Regions from separate parts of the Pseudoalteromonas sp. S327 genome, predicted to be linked through region 1. Evidence: predicted binding sites of a transcription regulator. Region 1 holds the regulator's gene; the other holds the start of a gene.
What was found. Region 1 encodes NrdR, which represses ribonucleotide reductase genes. Its sites were predicted from a motif close to AAACACNANATNTNGTGTTT; they were not measured.
Positions count from the first base shown of each region.

Region 2: the regulator NrdR is predicted to act here: its motif matches at 6,024-6,043, upstream of nrdA (class 1a ribonucleoside-diphosphate reductase subunit alpha).

Region 1 is NZ_PNDP01000076.1:56,254-66,389, reverse strand. Features, by position in the region: gene CWB60_RS19355 (ligand-binding sensor domain-containing diguanylate cyclase) at 1-976, opposite strand, end outside; gene CWB60_RS19350 (phosphatidylglycerophosphatase A family protein) at 1,014-1,499, opposite strand; gene thiL (thiamine-phosphate kinase) at 1,496-2,470, opposite strand; gene nusB (transcription antitermination factor NusB) at 2,565-2,975, opposite strand; gene ribH (6,7-dimethyl-8-ribityllumazine synthase) at 2,991-3,455, opposite strand; gene ribBA (bifunctional 3,4-dihydroxy-2-butanone-4-phosphate synthase/GTP cyclohydrolase II) at 3,557-4,669, opposite strand; gene CWB60_RS19325 (riboflavin synthase) at 4,699-5,352, opposite strand; gene ribD (bifunctional diaminohydroxyphosphoribosylaminopyrimidine deaminase/5-amino-6-(5-phosphoribosylamino)uracil reductase RibD) at 5,369-6,502, opposite strand; gene nrdR (transcriptional regulator NrdR) at 6,505-6,954, opposite strand; gene glyA (serine hydroxymethyltransferase) at 7,320-8,576, opposite strand; gene thrC (threonine synthase) at 8,847-10,130, opposite strand.
Region 2 is NZ_PNDP01000035.1:148,910-159,045, forward strand. Features, by position in the region: gene CWB60_RS11745 (hypothetical protein) at 266-691, opposite strand; gene CWB60_RS11750 (hypothetical protein) at 1,036-1,509, shown strand; gene CWB60_RS11755 (DUF1287 domain-containing protein) at 1,537-2,139, shown strand; gene yfaE (class I ribonucleotide reductase maintenance protein YfaE) at 2,142-2,414, opposite strand; gene nrdB (class Ia ribonucleoside-diphosphate reductase subunit beta) at 2,414-3,544, opposite strand; gene nrdA (class 1a ribonucleoside-diphosphate reductase subunit alpha) at 3,618-5,900, opposite strand; gene CWB60_RS11775 (HAD family hydrolase) at 6,313-6,993, opposite strand; gene ubiG (bifunctional 2-polyprenyl-6-hydroxyphenol methylase/3-demethylubiquinol 3-O-methyltransferase UbiG) at 6,993-7,703, opposite strand; gene gyrA (DNA topoisomerase (ATP-hydrolyzing) subunit A) at 7,882-10,136, shown strand, end outside.

The DNA of each region.
Region 1 (10,136 bases):
GCCATAAGCCTTCGCTAAAACTTGCAAGCCAAATATTATTTTGACTATCGCGGTAAATATCGGCAAACCAAATACTTTGATCTAGCTGACTTGGCTCAACCCATTGCCACTCACCCGACTTAGCTCTAAAAAGTAGTCGTCCATACGTAGAAACCCATAAGCCACCATTGGTGTCGCTCATAAATTTATACACAGCTGAGTTATTCGCATTCGGCAGCGGAAAAGGTCTTAGTTCATCGTCTAAATCTAAAAAGTAAGCACCCAGTTCAGAGGCTAAATATAAATTACCATTTAAAAAAGACAGATCATGAACAATGGTTTGTGCTAACCGCTCAGGCAATGACACCTTAGCTGTTAACTCCAATCTGAGTTTTGAAAAATCAGAGGCGCTTTTAGTTAAGCGTAGTAAATGACGGTCGTTGACAAGCCAAATCCCCTCTGGAGAAAGCGCCATTTGACTAACCGACCCCACTATTTGGGTGATCACAGTGGCATTTACAATAGGAACGAGTTCGTTCGCTTTATCACGTAAATCAACTTGGTTGCGGTCTACATAATAAAGCCCATTAGCTGCAATCCAAATGCTGCCCTTGGCATCTTCTAATATGTCTCTAACTGGGCCTTTAATATTAAATTCTTGTGCGGCAAGCGTTTGCGGGTTTATGACCACCAAGCCACTTTTAGTGCCCACCCACAGATAGCCATTACTATCTATGAGCAGTTTATTAATACCATTGCTTGGCAAAAAAGGACTATTTTGTGTGTTGTAATTAGTGAACGTTGTGCCGTCAAAGCGACTAAGACCAAATTGCGTTCCGACCCACATATAGCCTTGCTGATCTTGCACAACACTTTTTAGCGATTGCGAGGGCAAGCCATCTTTGATATTCCATTGCTTAACAACGTAATCAGTAATAGAAGCCCAACTTGGCATGGCACACAACATAAGTACACATACCAGTAAAAATCGCATCATTTCGCTGCCACCTAGTTAAACAAATAAAACACAAAAATTAAAAGGGTAGTAAACCTGCTTTTATTAACGCTTGCAAACAAATAAGCGAAAAAATACCGGCAAGTACATCATCTGCCATTATACCCACGCCACCGTCCATTCGCTTATCGAGCGTTTTGATCGGGCCAGGTTTGGCAATATCAAAAAATCTAAATAATAAAAAGCCTACAAGTAAGGTTTGCCAACTAAGCGCTGCACCTATCATCGTAATGTAATAACCCGCAACTTCATCCCACACTATAGCTGGGTGGTCGTGCACACCTAAATCATCGGCGGTTTTGCCACACGCCCAAATACCAAAAATACTAATAACCACGGCAAACACGATTTGTAGCCAAAGCGGAAAATACATGGTCATAAAAATAAATGGTAAAGCAGCAAATGTACCAAAGGTGCCTGGCGCAACAGGCGCAAGGCCAGTGCCAAACCCTAGGCCAAATAACTGGTGCGGGCGCTTTAAATTAAACTGTTTTTTGCTAGTCAAACCTGCTCCTTGGCAAAGTGCTCAAAGCCCTGTTGCTCAAAATTAAATTTTTCACCGTGGTGTAAAAGCTCAATGTGCCCTTCGCCACTTTTTATTTGCCCTATGCACGTTGCTTCTACGCCGTATTGACGTAATTTAAGCTCCAACATGCTTTTATTATCTTCAGAGACAGTAAAAAGTAATTCGTAGTCATCGCCATAGCCTAAAATATACGGCAATTGCGCCTCAAAGCTCAGGCTTGAACGCATAGCGTCTGAGGTTGGGATGTTTTCAATATTTATACTGGCGCTGACTTGTGACATATCAAGTATGTGGCTTAAATCCGCCATAAGGCCATCAGACACATCAATAGCTGATGAAGCAAGGCCACGTAATACTTGCCCTGCAGCCACCCGTGGAGTGGGGTAATCAAAGCGGCTATTTATGTACTTTAAGTGCTCAGGCTCAATACTTAGGCCACGCTTGCGAGATTCAATAGCCAAGCCTGCATCACCTAGCGTGCCGGTTACACATACCCAGTCGCCCACTTTAGCACCTGCACGGCGTAAAGCTTTGCCCTCTGGCACAGTGCCTTTAGCGCATATAGTAACTGTTAAAGGGCCCTGCGTAGTATCGCCACCAATTATTTGTACATTAAAGTACTCAGCAATTTCGTGCATTCCCTCAGTAAATTCTTCAATCCACTGCTGGTTAATATTTGGTAGGGTTAATGCCACCGACACCCAAGTAGGCTCAGCCCCCATGGCTGCTAAATCACTAAGATTTACGGCCAGTGCTCGGTGTCCTAATGCTCGGGGAGAAATGTCATCAAAAAAATGAACACCCGATACAAGCGTATCAGTTGTTACTGCAAGTTGGCAGTTTTGCGGAACGGTAACTAATGCACAGTCGTCCCCTATTCCTAGGCTTACATCACGACGAGTTATACCACGACCTTTAAAGTAGCGGTTTATTAATTCAAATTCCTTCATACACAAAAAAGCCGACCTATGCCGGCTCTCCTTTTTAACGTGTACTAACTGTTAAAGCTAAGCTCTTTAGCAGAGCGCTTTAGCAAGGTTAGTATTACTTGCGTAAATGCTTAACAGCTTTATCAAGTACACCGTTTACAAATTTATGGCTGTCTTCAGCGCCAAATATTTTAGCAAGCTCAATGCCTTCATTGATTGCTACTTTGTATGGCACATCTTCACGGAATTTAAGCTCATACGCGCTTAAACGTAAAATTGCACGCTCTACCATATCTAAATCATCAAATGGACGTGTTAAATGCGGAGATACAGCTTCATCTAGTTGCTTATAATTAACGGCAACGCCACGCGCTAAATCTTTAAAGTATTCAACATCAATTTTAGTCACGTCGTTTTCGATCAACATTTGTTGTTCGATATCGGCAATTAAATTGCCACTTAATTGCCAAGAATAAACGGCTTGAAGTGCTAAGATACGTGCTTTACGTCTTGCTGCTGGTTTCACAAAAATTCCTTAAACTTAAATTTTATCTAACACATTAACCATTTCAAGCGCGCCTAATGCCGCTTCGCCGCCTTTGTTACCCATTTTGGTACCAGCGCGTTCAATTGCTTGTTCAATGCTTTCTGTGGTTAATACGCCAAATGCAACCGGGATATCATACTCAAGCGATACATTTGCAAGGCCTTTGTTAGATTCGCCAGCAACGAGGTCAAAGTGTGGTGTACCACCTCTGATCACTACGCCTAATGCGATGATTGCATCATACTCTTTTTTTGCCGCAATGCGTTTTGCCGCTAAAGGTAACTCTACTGCACCGGGTACATACACAACGGTAATGTCATCATCGGCTACGCCACCAGTACGCTTTAGCTCATCAACAGCACCTTCTAGTAGGCTGCTACCAATAAAATCGTTAAAACGAGAAATAACAATAGCGAATTTTTTGCCTGGAGCGTACTTATTACCTTCAATAATTTTCATTTGATAACCCTAAAAATATGTTCAAGCGGTTGCGATTGCGCAAAAATTGCTGCGCATCATACCATAAAAATAAAAAAATAGACTAGTTAAAAGCTGAGCCCTTATTGTGGCTCAACGTAATCAACCACTTCTAAATGAAAGCCCGAAAGTGCATGGTACTTTTTAGGGCGACTCATTAAGCGCATTTGCTTAATACCTAAATCAGCTAGTATTTGCGAGCCCACACCAACAGTACGTGATGTGCCTTTAAATTTACGCGGCGTAACATTCTCGCCAGCATCGGCAGCAGCAAACGCTTTTACTGTGGCCTCTAGCTCTTCGGTGCTTTCTTGTTTACCTAAAATAACCAGTGCACCGTTATTTTCTGCAATGTAAGCCATTGCATCAGAAAGCCCCCAACTACGGTCCGCACTTCTGTCTGAAAGTAAAATGTCGTTAAAGGTGCTTTGTAAGTGCACGCGCACAAGCGTTGGCTCTTGCTCTTTAATTTCGCCTTTTAGCAATACGTAGTGCAGTTGGCCGTCAATCGTATCTTTGTAGGTTACTAAATCAAACTCACCGTGCTCAGTGGGTAATTTACACTTAGCCACTTGCTCTATGGTGGTTTCGTTAAGGTTTCGGTACTCAATTAAATCTGCAATTGTGCCAATTTTAATACCGTGCTCTTTAGCAAATACTTCTAAATCGGGGCGGCGCGCCATAGTGCCATCGGCATTGAGGATTTCTACAATAACTGATGAAGCTTCAAGGCCGGCTAAACGTGCTAAATCACACCCAGCTTCGGTGTGGCCTGCGCGCGTTAACACGCCACCTGGTTGTGCCATAATAGGAAAAATATGCCCAGGTTGTACAATATCGCTTGGTACAGCACCCTTTGCAATTGCCGCTTGAACTGTACGCGCTCTATCGGCTGCTGATATACCCGTTGTTACACCTTTGGCAGCTTCAATCGACATAGTAAAGTTAGTAGAAAACGCTGCGCCATTGTTTTTAACCATTAACGGTAAATCAAGCTGCTCACATCGCTCTTGCGTCATAGTTAAACAAATTAAGCCACGGCCATGAGTGGCCATAAAGTTAATTGCTTCGGCGCTAATGTGCTCTGCTGCAATGATTAAATCACCTTCGTTTTCTCTGTCTTCGTCATCCATTAAAATAACCATTTTACCGGCTTTAATGTCGTCGATGATTTCTTGTGCGCTGTGTAAATTCATAAATTTGCTCGTGTAAGTTATCAGTGTCGTTATTTAACAAAACCAGCTTTAGCTAGTAAGCTCATTGAAATATCTGAGCCAGTCGGCTGCTCAGCCCCTTTAATAAGGCGCTCTAAATAACGTGCAATTTGGTCGACTTCTAAATTAACGCGTGTGCCCACTTTAAAATCAGCAATGGTGGTTTGCTCGCTTGTGTGCGGCACTATGGTTAATTTAAATTTATTACCTTGTACAGCGTTTACTGTCAGGCTTATACCATCTATACATACAGACCCTTTGTAAGGAATGTACTTCATTAAGTTTTCATCGGTGCTTAGCCAATATTCTGTAGCGCGCGCATTACTAGTGATGGCTGTAATGGTTGCAATGCCATCAACATGACCTGACACTAAATGCCCGCCTAAACGTGAAATCGGCTGCATGGCTTTTTCAAGGTTAACTGTTTGGCCAATATTATAATTTGCAAACCCAGTTAAGCTGATAGTTTCGTTTGATAAGTCGGCACTAAAGCCATCAATGTGCTTATCAACTACCGTTAAACATACGCCATTAGTGGCAATGCTATCGCCAAGCTTTACATCGCTCATATCAAGATTAGCGCTTTGAATGCGAATGGCTAAATCGCCTTGTTTTTTTTGTAATAGCGCAATTTTGCCTGTGGCTTCAATTATTCCAGTAAACATAGCCCTACTCTTTTAATTAAGTGATTGGAATGTGTTTTGTGGCGGTTATACGTAAATCATCGCCTATTTTCACACACTCTTTAAACGTCAAATTAACGGTGTTTTGCATATCTGTCAGCGGTGCAAAATTAACTAAGCTTTTTGCATCGCACCCCATTAGTTTAGGCGCTAGATAAAATATATATTCGTCTATTAAATTAAGCTCTGTCATTTTACCGGCAAGTGTAGCACCCGCTTCTAAATAAACATGATTAAATTGCAGCTTAGCAAGGTGCGCTAAAACAGACGTTAAATTAACTTTGTTATTTTGCTGTGGCACTTCTATATGCCTTACAAAATGCGGCCACTGCGTTGATTTATCAACCTTGGTAGTAAAAATTATTATTTCACTTTCAATATTAAATACTGCCAGCTCTGGTGTAAGCCTATTTTGTGAGTCAATTATAACACGCACCGGTTGGCGTAGGGGTAATTCAGTAGGCAAAGCCTGTGGCAACTCGCTTAACCTCACATTTAGCTTAGCATCATCGGTAATAACCGTATCCGCGCCCGTTAAAATAGCGCAGCTTTGTGCTCGGTGTAATTGTACATCTTGTCGCGCAGCGCTGCCGGTGATCCACTTACTTTGGCCATTTTTTAGCGCGGTTTTACCATCAATGCTGGCCGCCATTTTACACGTAACATACGGAAGCCCCTGCTCCATACGCTTAAAAAAACCTAAATTAAGTGCGCGCGCTTGCTGCTCTAAAAGCCCAAATGCAACCTCAATACCGGCATCGCTGAGTATTTTAAGCCCTTTACCTGCTACTTGTGGGTTGGTGTCGACCATAGCTGCAATAACTTTTACTACACCTGCGGCTTTTAAACCCTCTGCGCACGGGGGAGTGCGTCCGTAATGGCTACACGGTTCAAGCGTAACATACGCAGTCGCGCCTTTTGCATTTTCACCTGCTACAGCAAGAGCATTAACCTCAGCATGTCCCTGCCCAGCTAATTGATGAAACCCTTCACCAATTATGTGGTTATCTTTAACTAAAACACACCCTACATTAGGATTGGGGGTGGTTGTAAATCGCCCTTTTTTTGCAAGCTCGATGGCACGTGCCATGTACATTTCATCTTGCGCGGTAAAGGTTGTTTGGTTTTGCATTATTACTCCCCTAAACGGGCAATTTCTTCACCAAATTCGCGTATATCTTCAAACGAGCGATACACAGAGGCAAACCGCACATAGGCTACTTTATCCAGCTTTTTAAGCGCCTCCATTATGCACTCACCCACGAGGTGACTTGATATTTCTCGCTCGCCGGTAGCACGCAACTGCGATTTAATAATATTAACCACTTCATCCACTTGCTCTGTACTTACAGGGCGTTTTTCTAGGGCGCGATTAAGGCCATTGAGTAGCTTATCTTCATTAAAGGGTTCTCGGCTGCCATCTTGTTTAATCACACGTGGCATAACTAACTCGGCGCCTTCAAAGGTAGTAAATCGCTCGTGACACTCGTTACATTCACGACGACGGCGAACTTGGTGGCCTCCGCCGACTAGGCGAGAATCAATAACTTTAGTATCTTTTGCGGTACAAAATGGGCAATGCATAACTCGGTACTTCCGTTTTAAAACAAAAAAGGCCGCTATTTAGCGGCCTTTTATCTTAGCAAAAAAATAGGGCCTGTTGGCCTTTTAGGGTTAAATTTGTTCTATCTAGGGGTGATTTGATCGCAGCGCGAGGTTTATAACCTAGTGGGCTAAGTAAAAACCGAGCAACAAAGAGTAAATCGCCCCTAGGACGAACCCGAGGGCAGTGCATGTTTGGCATTTATGCTGCGTTATCGCCTATTTGTGTGGAGTAACCACACTACATAGACTCTGCCTTGCCTAAAAACCAAACATACTACTGCAAATTAAACCTCGAAAGGTAAACAGGCCCCTTGTTGTGATCTAAATTACTGCTGCTTATGCAATTAAGCGTATACAGGTAGTTTCGCACAAATTGCTTTAACTTTTTCTTTAACTTGCGCTTGTACTGACTCATCGTTGATGTTGTCTAATACGTCACAAATCCAGCCAGCAAGTTCTTTCGATTCAGCTTCTTTAAAGCCACGACGTGTAATTGCAGGTGAACCAATACGTAAACCAGAAGTAACAAACGGTGAGCGAGGATCGTTTGGTACAGAGTTTTTGTTCACAGTAATGTTTGCATTGCCAAGCGCTGCGTCGGCATCTTTACCTGTGATATCTTTATCGATTAAATCAAGTAAGAATAAGTGGTTTTCTGTTTTATCAGATACGATTTTGTAACCGCGCTCTTGCATAACAGCAACCATAGCTTGAGCATTTTTAACTACTTGCGCTTGGTATGTTTTAAATTCTGGTTGTAGAGCTTCTTTAAATGCCACTGCTTTTGCAGCAATAATGTGACATAAAGGACCACCCTGGCCACCTGGGAACACAGCGCTGTTAAGCTTTTTGTAAATTGCTTCGTCGCCACAAGCAGAAATAATTAAACCACCACGAGGGCCTGCTAATGTTTTGTGTGTTGTTGTTGTTACAACATGTGCGTGAGGTACAGGGCTTGGGTAAACACCCGCTGCAATTAAACCTGCAACGTGAGCCATATCAACAAATAAGTAAGCACCTACTTTATCAGCAATCTCACGGAATTTAGCCCAATCAACAATACCTGAGTACGCAGAAAAACCACCAATAATCATTTTTGGTTTGTGCTCAAGTGCTAGCGCTTCTACCTGTGCGTAGTCAATTTCGCCAGTTGCTTCGTCTAGCCCGTACTGGATTGCATTGTATAGCTTACCTGAGAAGCTTACGTGTGAACCGTGCGTTAAGTGACCACCATGAGCTAAGCTCATACCAAGTACAGTGTCGCCCGCTTCTAATAATGCTAAGAAAACAGCTGCATTTGCTTGAGAACCCGCATGTGGCTGAACGTTTGCATAGTCAGAACCAAATAGCTCGTTAGCACGATCAATTGCAAGTTGTTCAACAACGTCTACGTGCTCACAACCGCCATAGTAACGTTTGCCCGGGTAACCTTCTGCGTATTTGTTTGTAAGCTGTGAGCCCTGTGCTTCTAGTACGCGTGGGCTACAGTAGTTTTCTGATGCGATTAATTCAATGTGCTCTTCTTGGCGAGCAGTTTCTTTGTTTATCGCGTCAAATAACTCTGGATCAAAATCCGAAATATTCATGCTACGTTCTAACATTGGGGTCTCCTAGGGCAACGTGTATGGTGTTTTTTAGAGGCTTTATTGTACGCTTTAAACGACTCTTTGCCTACGCTCTTAAGTTGAGGATATTTAAACAGGGATTGAATCTATTTCACAGCGTTTTTAAGATGATATTTTTTTATAAATGCATTAAAAATTTAAATGATTTTTATTTTTTACATTTAATTAGTTAATGATAAATACTTTATTTAGCGCGTTCAAAATACAAAAAAAGCGGCCAAAGCCGCTTTTTTAACGCTAAGTTAGTTAGCCTAACTTAGCGAGTATTTCAGTGCGTAACGCTTCATAATCAGGGTTAATGTCGCTTGCTAAACAAGGTTTAGCAAGTGCGTCGCTAAGTGGTTTTGGCATATCAAGTTCAATATTTAGAATCTCTTCTACGCTATCTTTAAACTTAGCAGGGTGAGCAGTTGCTAAAAAGATACCTGCTGCGCCGGGTGCTTTATTCTCTACAAGACCTTGGTATGCAATGGCGGTATGCGGCTCTGCAACATAACCAGTTTGTTGAATATTTTTCATCACTGCTTGCGTATTTTCTTCGCTCACGCTGGTTGAGTAAAAATTATCGTAGCTAAACCAGTTATTATCTAACATTGTTTGCACACGTGGCCAGTTATTTGGCTTGCTTACATCCATCGCATTTGAAAGCGACTCAAGTGTGGCATTTGGCGCCCAATTTTTATCAAGCATGTAACGTGGCACGGTGTCGTTTTGATTTGTAGTCGCGCTTAGTTTACCCAACGGCAAACCAATTACAGCACCAATCATGGCGGCACATACATTACCAAAGTTACCACTAGGGACTGAAATATGCGCTGTAGCACGCTTTTCTTTTGGTAGCTGAGCAATGGCTTCAAAGTAATAACATACTTGTGCCACTAGACGGCTAATGTTAATTGAGTTAGCTGAATTAAGGCCAAGTGTAGATTTAACTTCGTCATCTAAAAACGACTTTTTAACCAGCTCTTGGCAATCATCAAAACTGCCATCAACCGCGTAACAATGAATGTTGTTCCCAAGCGTAGTAAATAGCTTTTGCTGAGCAAGCGAAATTTTGCCTTTAGGGTATAGAATAACCACATCTATGTTTGGCTTGTTGTAAAATGCATGCGCTACAGCAGCGCCAGTATCGCCAGAGGTTGCAGTTAGAATCGTGACTTTTTCGCCTTGATTAAACTGTGCTAAACACTCAGCCATAAAGCGCCCGCCAAAGTCTTTAAACGCAAGCGTAGGGCCATGAAAAAGCTCTAAACAATAGTTATTGTCTTCAACCTCTACCAATTTTACGGGGAAGTTAAATGCATTTTTAACCATTTGAGCAACGGTATCAGCGGGTAATTCATCACCAATAAGGTGCGATAAAATTTTGCTACTGCGGGTAACAAAGTCCATATCTAATAACGCATCTACATCGGCGAGTGGCGCTAAGCTTTCAGGGAAAAATACCCCCTGATTGCGCCCAAGCCCTGTTTTTACCGCTTCAACAAACGACACTTTTTGAGAATTTTCTTTTAAATTATGTAATTGCATAAATGC
Region 2 (10,136 bases), on a different contig from region 1:
GGCGAGTATTGAGGGTAGGGGAAAGATGATTGCACCGTGCCCAAAAGCAGCAAAAATTGTCCACGAAAAAACACTAGGCCAAAGCACTGCTCTAATATAGGCTCCTTTATTTGTTGATTTCGCGGTTTTAGCGTAATTACGCGCAATAAAGTAAGATATTACTGTTGGAAATAAAATTAAAACGACGTTCAGTAGTATAAGTATAAGCACAGTGATTCAATTCCTTTTGATATTATTTTTATAGTCAGTTTTTTACAACAAGACCTTAGTCAGATTTAGTTAACTCAGTTTTTAAAGCAGTGATTTGCTCAACCTCATCTGCTGTTAATGCTTGATATAACCTAGGATAAGACCAGCCATAGCCCCACCTAAACGTGGTTGGTATAAAAGGGCTTCCACCAATACGTACCCCAGCAAGCATGAGATTAGCTATATGTATCTCGCCTACATCAGCAACACACTGCTGTAATACTTTATCTGCTTTTAAACGTTCCTCGTACGTACCACCTTGCCAATAGGCATAGTCATGCGCTGTGCAGCACGCTAACCAGAGCTTTTTATGATGTATGGTCCCATCAGGGAATGAGCTACACCCATCTGATGTAAAGGGTTTTATATTTTCAGCATTAGCTGTACCAGAAAGTAAAATTAGTAAAAGGCTTGCACATAAACGCATTGTGTTAATACTCAAATTCACGTATGTAAGGTTAAATTTATACATAAGTGTTTTAGCTACGATTTTAGTTACAAATAATAACAGTTTTTTAAGTATAAAGAAGACGTCTAACTATCTAGGAACTGTTTATTTTTCTATGTTGAAATTATTAGCATAGAGTTTGGTTTTAAGGTAAACCACGCCTATTCTATGAGCTTACTCCCTGTACATGGCAAATACGCGCTGTCTTTAAATTAAACCGAAGAGTGATTAACATTTTTAAATTTTAAAAAAGAGATTCGTTAATTTACTTTTGTTACAATTGAGTTGTTGGCTTACAACACTTATACAATGTTAAGTTAGTATTTTGGAGAAAGGACATGCTCGAACAAATAGAACAATGGATTGATGCAACAAATATTAAATATAAAACCCAAAGAATTAGTTGTGAGAAATTTGCTCGTGAGTTTGCAGGGTTTTATCCTGTCGAATTTTTAAAAAATGCCTTTTACGTTATTGTCGATGAAATACCCAAACCTAACTTTCCTTTTTTGCGTGAAATGGGATTAGACGATTTTATTGACATGGATGCCGCAGGTACTACATACAAAAACACTTATTACATGCTTCCTTACGTAGCTGATAATTTAGCTGTACATTTTCATGAACTTGTTCACGTAGCCCAATGGAGTGAACTTGGCGCCGAGGCTTTTATGTTACGTTACTTAACCGAAATTCAGCAGGTTGGTTATGCAGCTGCGCCACTTGAAGTAATGGCGTATGGTCTTGATAAGCACTTTACAAATAATGGCAATAAAATAAACGTGCCTGAACACGTGGTTCAAGCGTTGTAGTTAATTAACATTTTCAAAGGATTGCATATGACACGCTTTACTGTTTTTTTACTGAGCTTACTTAGTGTAAATGCCTATGCGGCATCGTTTGATGACGATATTGTGGCTGCATTACTTGAAAGAACAACACATAACGTTACCTACGATGGGTCTTATCGCTCTATTGGCTATCCTGGTGGTGATGTACCTGAGAATGTAGGTGTGTGCACCGATGTAATAATTAGAAGTTACAGAAAGTTAGGCATCGATTTACAGAAACTCGTGCATGAAGACATGCAAAATAACTTTACACTGTATCCATCTAAACGTATTTGGGGTTTAAATAAGCCTGATAAAAATATAGACCACCGAAGAGTGCCTAACTTACAAACCTACTTTAAAAGACAGGGTCGTGCGTTAGTGTTATCTGATAGCCCTGAAGAGTATAAAACAGGTGATATAGTGACTTGGATGTTACCGGGTAACCTGCCACATATAGGGATGGTAGTTAATGAGCGTTCAGTACAAACTGGCAATCCATTAATTGTACATAACATTGGGCGTGGGGCAGAAAAAACCGATATGCTTTTTGATTATAAAGTCACGGGGCACTACCGGTTTGAACCACAGTATTTGAATAAAACGCAGTAAATTTATTTTAAATTAATACTTATATTACCGTTTGGCTTACAACAGCACAGCAGTATTTCTCCCTCGCGTACAAACGCTAAAGGCTCTTCGTTATAGTGCACTTGGCCAGAGACTAACGTGGCTCTGCACGCGCCACAATAACCTTCGCGGCATTGATACGCTACGTCTATTTTTTGGTTTTCTAAGCAATGTAAAACAGAAGGGCAGCCAGTGCTAAACTCTATACACTGGCTGTTATCTGCAAGCGTTATACTTGCAGTGGGTTTGTCACTCATTATAAATCAAAGTCACCAAATTCTGAGGCATCTACTTGTGAGTCAATTTGACCTACAAGGTATGAGCTAATTTCAGCTTCTTGCGGTGCAACTTGCACATTGTCAGAGACAAGCCATGAGTTGATCCATGGAATTGGGTTACTGTTGTTTTCAAATTGCGCAGGCAGGCCAATGGCGGTCATACGTGCGTTGGTGATGTATTCAACATACTGACATAAAATGTGTTTGTTTAAACCAATCATAGAGCCATCTTTGAATAAGTACTCTGCCCATTCTTTTTCTTGCTCTGCGGCTTCAACAAACATTTTAATGGCTTCTTCACGGCACTGCGCGGCAACAATCGCCATTTCAGGGTCGTCTTTACCATCTTGCATAATGTTCAAAATATGCTGCGTACCCGACAGGTGAAGTGCTTCATCACGTGCTATTAGCTTGATGATTTTAGCGTTACCTTCCATTAATTCACGCTCAGCAAAGGCAAACGAACACGCAAAGCTGACATAAAAACGAATGGCTTCAAGAATATTTACCGACATCATGGCAAGGTAAAGTTTCTTTTTAAGATCAAATAAGCTAATCACAACGGTTTGACCGTTAATTTCGTGCTTGCCTTCGCCATACAGGTTATAGAGCGACACGCCATTGATTAAATCATCGTAGTAGGTGGTTACCGCATCAGCACGTTCGCTAATTTTTTCGTTACTTACTATGTCATCAAAAATAAGTTCTGGTGACTGTGTAACGTTACGAATAATGTGGGTGTAAGAGCGACTGTGAATAGTTTCACTAAATGCCCATGTTTCTATCCATGTTTCTAGCTCAGGAATAGACACAATAGGAAGTAGGGCAACGTTTGGCGAGCGGCCTTGTACACTATCAAGCAGCGTTTGATATTTTAAGTTACTTAAAAATATGTGCTTTTCGTGCTCTGGTAATGCTTGAAAGTCTAAACGGTCTTTACTTACGTCTACTTCTTCTGGACGCCAAAAAAACGAAAGTTGCTTTTCAATCAATTTTTCAAAAATAGGGTATTTTTGTTGATCGTAACGCGAAACGTTAACGGTTTGGCCAAAAAACATCGGCTCTTGCATTTGATCATTATGGTTACGACTAAAAGTAGTATAAGACATGTCTATCACTCAAAAAACTATCACTAAAACTATCAGGACAAAGCGGGCAAAGAGCCCGCTTTAAGTTTAACTATTAAATTTTACACGCGCCGCCTGCACAATCATCATCTTCCACTTCTGGAGTGTCGTCTTGTGCATCTGATGCGCCATCGCGGGTGTTATGGTAGTAAAGTGTTTTAACACCAAGCTTGTATGCACCTAGTAAGTCTTTTAATAAGACTTTCATAGGTACTTTACCGCCTTCGTATTTGTTTGGATCATAATTAGTATTGGCCGAAATAGTTTGGTCAATAAACTTTTGCATTATGCCCACTAACTGTAAGTAACCATCGTTTGATGGAATATCCCACAGTAGCTCGTAGTTATCTTTTAAGCGTTCGTACTCAGGAACTACTTGTTTTAAAATACCGTCTTTACTTGCTTTAACGCTAATGTGACCACGTGGTGGCTCAATACCGTTAGTTGCGTTAGAGATTTGCGACGATGTTTCTGAAGGCATTAATGCGCTAAGTGTTGAGTTACGCATGCCGTGCTCTTTAATGCTGGCACGTAATGAATCCCAATCTAAGTGCAGTGGCTCATCACAAATTTTATCTAAGTCACGTTTGTACGTATCAGTTGGCATAATACCTTGAGAGTACGTTGTTTCGTTAAACTTAGGACACGCGCCACGCTCTTTAGCCAGCTCGTTTGATGCCTTCATTAGGTAGTATTGAATTGCTTCAAACGTTTTGTGAGTCAGTGCATTAGCACTGCCATCTGAGTAACGCTTACCATTTTTAGCAAGGTAGTAAGCGTAGTTAATTACGCCTATTCCTAACGTACGACGGCCCATAGTGGCATTACGTGCAGCCGGTACTGGGTAGTCTTGGAAATCAAGTAGGTTATCAAGTGCACGTACTGCAAGCTCTGCAAGCTCTTCAAGTTCATCAAGTGACTCAATAGCGCCTAGGTTAAATGCAGATAGCGTACAAAGTGCAATTTCGCCTTCTTCATCGTTTACGTTATTTAACGGCTTAGTTGGCAATGCAATTTCTAAACATAAGTTAGATTGGCGAATTGGCGCAACTTTAGAAATAAACGGGCTGTGCGTATTACAGTGATCCACGTTTTGTAAATAAATACGACCTGTGCTGGCACGCTCTTGTGCGAACATTGAGAAAAGCTCAATCGCTTTAATACGCTTTTTACGAATAGACTCGTCTTGCTCGTATTTTACGTATAACGCGTCAAACTCGTCTTGGTCTTCAAAGAATGCATCGTAAAGGCCAGGCACATCTGATGGGCTAAATAATGTAATGTAGTCGTCTTTAATTAAACGAGAATACATTAGTTTATTAAACTGTACGCCGTAATCTAAATGACGAACACGGTTATCATCAACACCACGGTTATTTTTAAGTACTAGTAGGTTTTCTACTTCTAAATGCCAAAGCGGGTAGAATAACGTTGCAGCACCGCCACGTACACCACCTTGCGAGCAGCTTTTAACTGCTGTTTGAAAGTGCTTATAAAAAGGAATACAACCTGTGTGGTACGCCTCACCATTACGGATATGGCTACCTAATGCACGAATACGGCCGGCGTTAATACCAATACCTGCACGTTGTGAAACGTACTTAACAATGGCAGATGATGTGGCGTTAATTGAATCAAGGCTGTCGCCACATTCAATAAGTACACACGAGCTAAACTGACGCGTAGGTGTACGCACACCCGACATAATTGGCGTAGGTAAGGAGATTTTAAACGTTGATACTGCATCGTAAAAACGTTTGATGTAGTCAGTACGCGTTTCGCGCGGGTAGTCAGAAAATAAACTCGCAGCCACTAAGATATATAAAAACTGAGCGCTTTCGTAAATCTCACCCGTTACTCGGTTTTGTACCAGGTATTTACCTTCAAGCTGCTTTACTGCTGCGTAGCTAAAGTTAAGATCGCGCGAATGATCAAGATAAGCATCTAGCTCGTCAAGCTCTTGTTCTGTGTAATCAACAAGTAAGTGAGCGTCGTAGCGTTTGTCTTCAACCATTTTTGTAACATGGTCAAATAAACGTGGTGGCTCAAACTGGCCATACGCTTTTTTACGTAAGTGGAATACAGCTAAGCGGGCAGCTAAGTACTGGTAGTCAGGCGACTCTTTTGAAATTTGATCGGCTGCTGCTTTAATGATGGTTTCGTGAATGTCTTTTGTACGAATACCGTCGTAAAATTGAATGTGTGACTTTAATTCAACCTGTGAAACCGATACGTTGTTTAAACCTTCGGCGGCCCATTCAATAACGCGATGGATCTTATCAAGATCTAAAGGCTCTTTACGCCCGTCACGCTTGCTTACAGATAACTGTTGGTTCATAGCTTTGCCTGTATTCCTTGGGAATTGTGTATTTTGACCAATGCTTTATACCTCGCCAAAGCAAGGTACGTATTCATTTATTATAAGTTTCACCGTATTGGCGAATTTAATTGAATAACATTTGGCCACAATATCTGGTGTTGTTCAATTTAGAGATCACAAGATAGTGTGGTCTGAGCTGATTTGCAAGGGACATAATTGCCCCTATTTGTGGATAACTTTGGGATAACGTATTTGTGTTAGTAGTCACTCACCTTCGAACAATCATTTAAGTTGAAATAGCTAAAAATCAACTAATGATCTGCTAAATTTACGCATTTTGAAAATAAATTTCGACTGCTTTTTTTATCATCAAGCTTTGCATAAAAACTAACACAATCACAATATATAGTGTTTAAAAATTTACATGACACTATATATGGTTAAAAGCATCAATGGGGCTGTGCCAGTTAAAATCGGCTTCCCAGCCCTTGGCCTCATCAATACTTGGTATATAGCCCCAAAGCGCTGTTGCTGTGTGCATACCTGCGGCTTTACCTGCTTCTATATCACGTTGAGCATCACCTATGTATAAGCAACGTTTAGGATCTACGTTCATCAGTTTTGTACAGTGTAGTAAGGGTAAAGGTGATGGTTTAGCCTCGGTGAGCGTATCGCCACTGATCACAACGTGTGCATTTTTTAAAGCGGGTATAGCAGCCACTAATGGATCGGTTAAAAAACCGGGCTTATTAGTCATTATTCCCCATTTTATACCTTGGTTCTCAAGGGCTATGAGTAATGATTCTATGCCTTCAAAGCAGCGGGTGTGTGTCGCTAGGTTTTGGCTGTAGTGGCTGACTAACTGTTTTATACGTTCAGTTTGAGCTTGCGATGCCCATTGCGCTTTAAAGCCAAGTTCAAGCAATGCGCCGGTGCCATTAGACGCTACTTTTCTATACGCTTCAGGCGTAACTTGCGCAACACCTTCACTTTTAAGTACAGCATTTAAAGCAGCACCTAAATCGTCTGCCGTATCAAGCAAGGTGCCATCTAAATCAAATAAGAAAGCGTCGTACTCAAAAGGAGTTAAGGGGGTATGAGAGCTAGCCATTACGCTAACTTCTCAAAATGAAGAATATAATTAACACTCACATCTGTATTTAGTGAATACTGCTTAGAAAGCGGGTTGTAGCCCAGGCCAGCACTGGCACGTACTTTTAAACCGGCTTGTTCAGCCCATGCAATAAGTTGTGCAGGTTTGATAAATTTGTTGTGATCGTGTGTGCCCTCAGGCACCATTTTTAACAGCTTTTCAGCACCTACAATAGCAAACAAGTAAGCTTTAGGCGTTTTATTTAGGGTTGAGAAAAAAACATCAGCCCCTGGCTTGGCAAGCTCTGCGACTGCATGAATAATAGAAGCAGGGTCAGGTACGTGCTCTAGCATTTCCATACAGGTTATTACATCAAAGCGAGCAGGGTGCTGGGTTGCAAATTCTTCTGCAGGTACTTTTATATAGTCAATATTTACACCGGTTTCTAGGCTATGAAGCTTTGCTACGGTGAGTGGCTCTTGGCCCATGTCTATACCGGTTACGTGTGCGCCCATGCGTGCCATGCTTTCGCTAAGAATGCCGCCACCACAGCCTACATCGAGTGTTTCTTTATCAAATAAGCCTTGGGTTTTGTTAGCCACAAAGTCTAATCGTAATGGGTTAATTTCGTGAAGAGGTTTAAACTCTCCGTCTTGGTCCCACCATCGCTCTGCAATGGCTTCAAATTTTGCTATTTCTGCGTTATCTACATTTTGATGTTCGGTCATAAAATACTTCCTCGTCAATCTGAGGCCATTATATAGGGCTAAATTGATAAATCGCAAAGTTTTGCGCCTGTAAATTTAAATTAATTGTGATAGCATGGTCGCTTAGAAATAATAACAAATACTCTTGGCGCCTAATACCGGGTTGCTAAGAGCTGATACTGAAGGAATGTGATATCAAATGACTGATCTCGCCAATGAAATTCTGCCAGTCAATATTGAAGACGAGTTAAAAAACTCCTACCTTGATTACGCAATGAGCGTAATTGTAGGACGTGCATTACCAGACGTACGTGATGGTTTAAAACCTGTTCACCGCCGCGTTTTGTTTGCAATGAACGAGCTTAGTAATGACTGGAATAAGCCTTACAAAAAATCGGCCCGTGTGGTCGGTGACGTAATCGGTAAATACCACCCACACGGCGACAGTGCAGTTTATGACACCATCGTGCGTATGGCACAGCCATTCTCACTACGTTATATGCTTGTAGATGGCCAAGGTAACTTCGGTTCGGTTGATGGTGATTCAGCAGCGGCAATGCGTTATACAGAAGTACGTATGGCAAAAATGTCGCATGAGTTATTAGCCGATCTTGAAAAAGAAACGGTTGATTTCGTTCCTAACTACGACGGTACCGAACAAATTCCTGACGTTTTACCAACCAAAGTGCCTAACTTACTTGTTAACGGTTCATCGGGTATTGCGGTAGGTATGGCAACAAACATTCCACCTCATAACTTAACTGAAGTGGTTAATGGTTGTTTAGCGCTTATTCAAAACCCTGATTTAACGATTCATGAATTAATGGATTACATTCCGGGTCCTGATTTCCCAACGGCTGCTATTATTAATGGTAAAAAAGGCATTGAAGATGCTTATTTAACCGGCCGTGGTAAAGTGTACATGCGTGCACGCGCCGACATCGAAACCGATGAAAAAACAGGCCGCGAAACCATTATCGTGCACGAAATTCCTTATCAGGTTAACAAAGCACGCTTAATTGAAAAAATTGCTGAGCTTGTTAAAGATAAAAAAATTGAAGGCATTAGCGCACTACGTGATGAATCAGATAAAGACGGTATGCGTATCGTTATTGAGATCAAACGTGGTGATGTAGGTGAAGTTATCCTCAACAACTTATATTCACAAACTCAGTTACAAACTGTGTTTGGTATGAATATGGTTGCATTAATTAACAACCAACCTAAGTGTTTCAACTTAAAAGAAATGCTTGAAGAGTTTGTTATTCACCGCCGTGAAGTGGTTACACGCCGTACCGTATTTGATTTACGTAAAGCGCGCGACCGTGCTCATACCCTTGAAGGTTTAGCAATTGCGCTTGCCAACATCGACCCAATTATTGAGCTAATTCGTAAATCGCCAACCCCAGCAGAGGCTAAAGTAGCCTTAACAGCTCGCCCATGGGATTTAGGCAACGTACAAGCTATGCTTGAAAAAGCAGGCGAAGACAACGTAGCACGCCCAGATTGGCTGGCAAGTGAGCTGGGTATTCGCGATGGTCAGTACTATATTTCTGAGCAGCAAGCACAAGCAATTCTTGATTTACGTTTACACAAACTAACCGGTCTTGAGCATGAAAAAATCTTAGCAGAGTACCAATCGCTGTTAGATTTAATTGCTGAGCTACTACACATTTTAGCTAGCCCTGAGCGTTTAATGGAAGTTATTCGTGATGAGTTAGTAGAAATTAAAGAGCAATATGGTGATGAGCGTCGTACAGAAATTAACGCGGCAGCGCACGATATTAGCCTTGAAGATTTAATTAACGAAGAAGATGTTGTTGTGACCCTATCGCACGAAGGTTACGTTAAGTATCAGGCATTGTCTGATTACGAAGCGCAGCGCCGTGGTGGTAAAGGTAAGTCAGCAACGAAGATGAAAGATGAAGATTTCATTGAGCGTCTTTTAGTGGCTAATACCCACGATACCATTTTATGTTTCTCTACTGCGGGTCGTTTGTACTGGCTTAAAGTATACCAGTTACCACTGGCTAGTCGCGCCGCCCGCGGTAAGCCAATTGTTAACTTACTGCCACTTGAAGATGATGAGCGCATTACTGCTATCTTACCTGTACGCGAGTACGAAGAAGATAAATACATTTTCATGGCAACTGCATTTGGTACTGTGAAGAAAACACCACTAACGGCATACAGCCGTCAACGTGCAAGCGGTATTATTGCGGTAAACCTTAACGAAGGCGATAGCCTAATTGGGGTTGATATTACCGACGGTAGCAACGAAATTATGTTGTTTACTGATGCAGGTAAAGTGGTACGCTTTAAAGAAGCGGAAGAGTCTGCTGTTGTTGATGAAAACGGCAACCCGGTACTTGACGAAGAAGGCAACCCTGAAATTCGTTTCAAAGGTGTTCGCCCTATGGGTCGTACTGCTACCGGTGTTCGTGGTATTAAAAT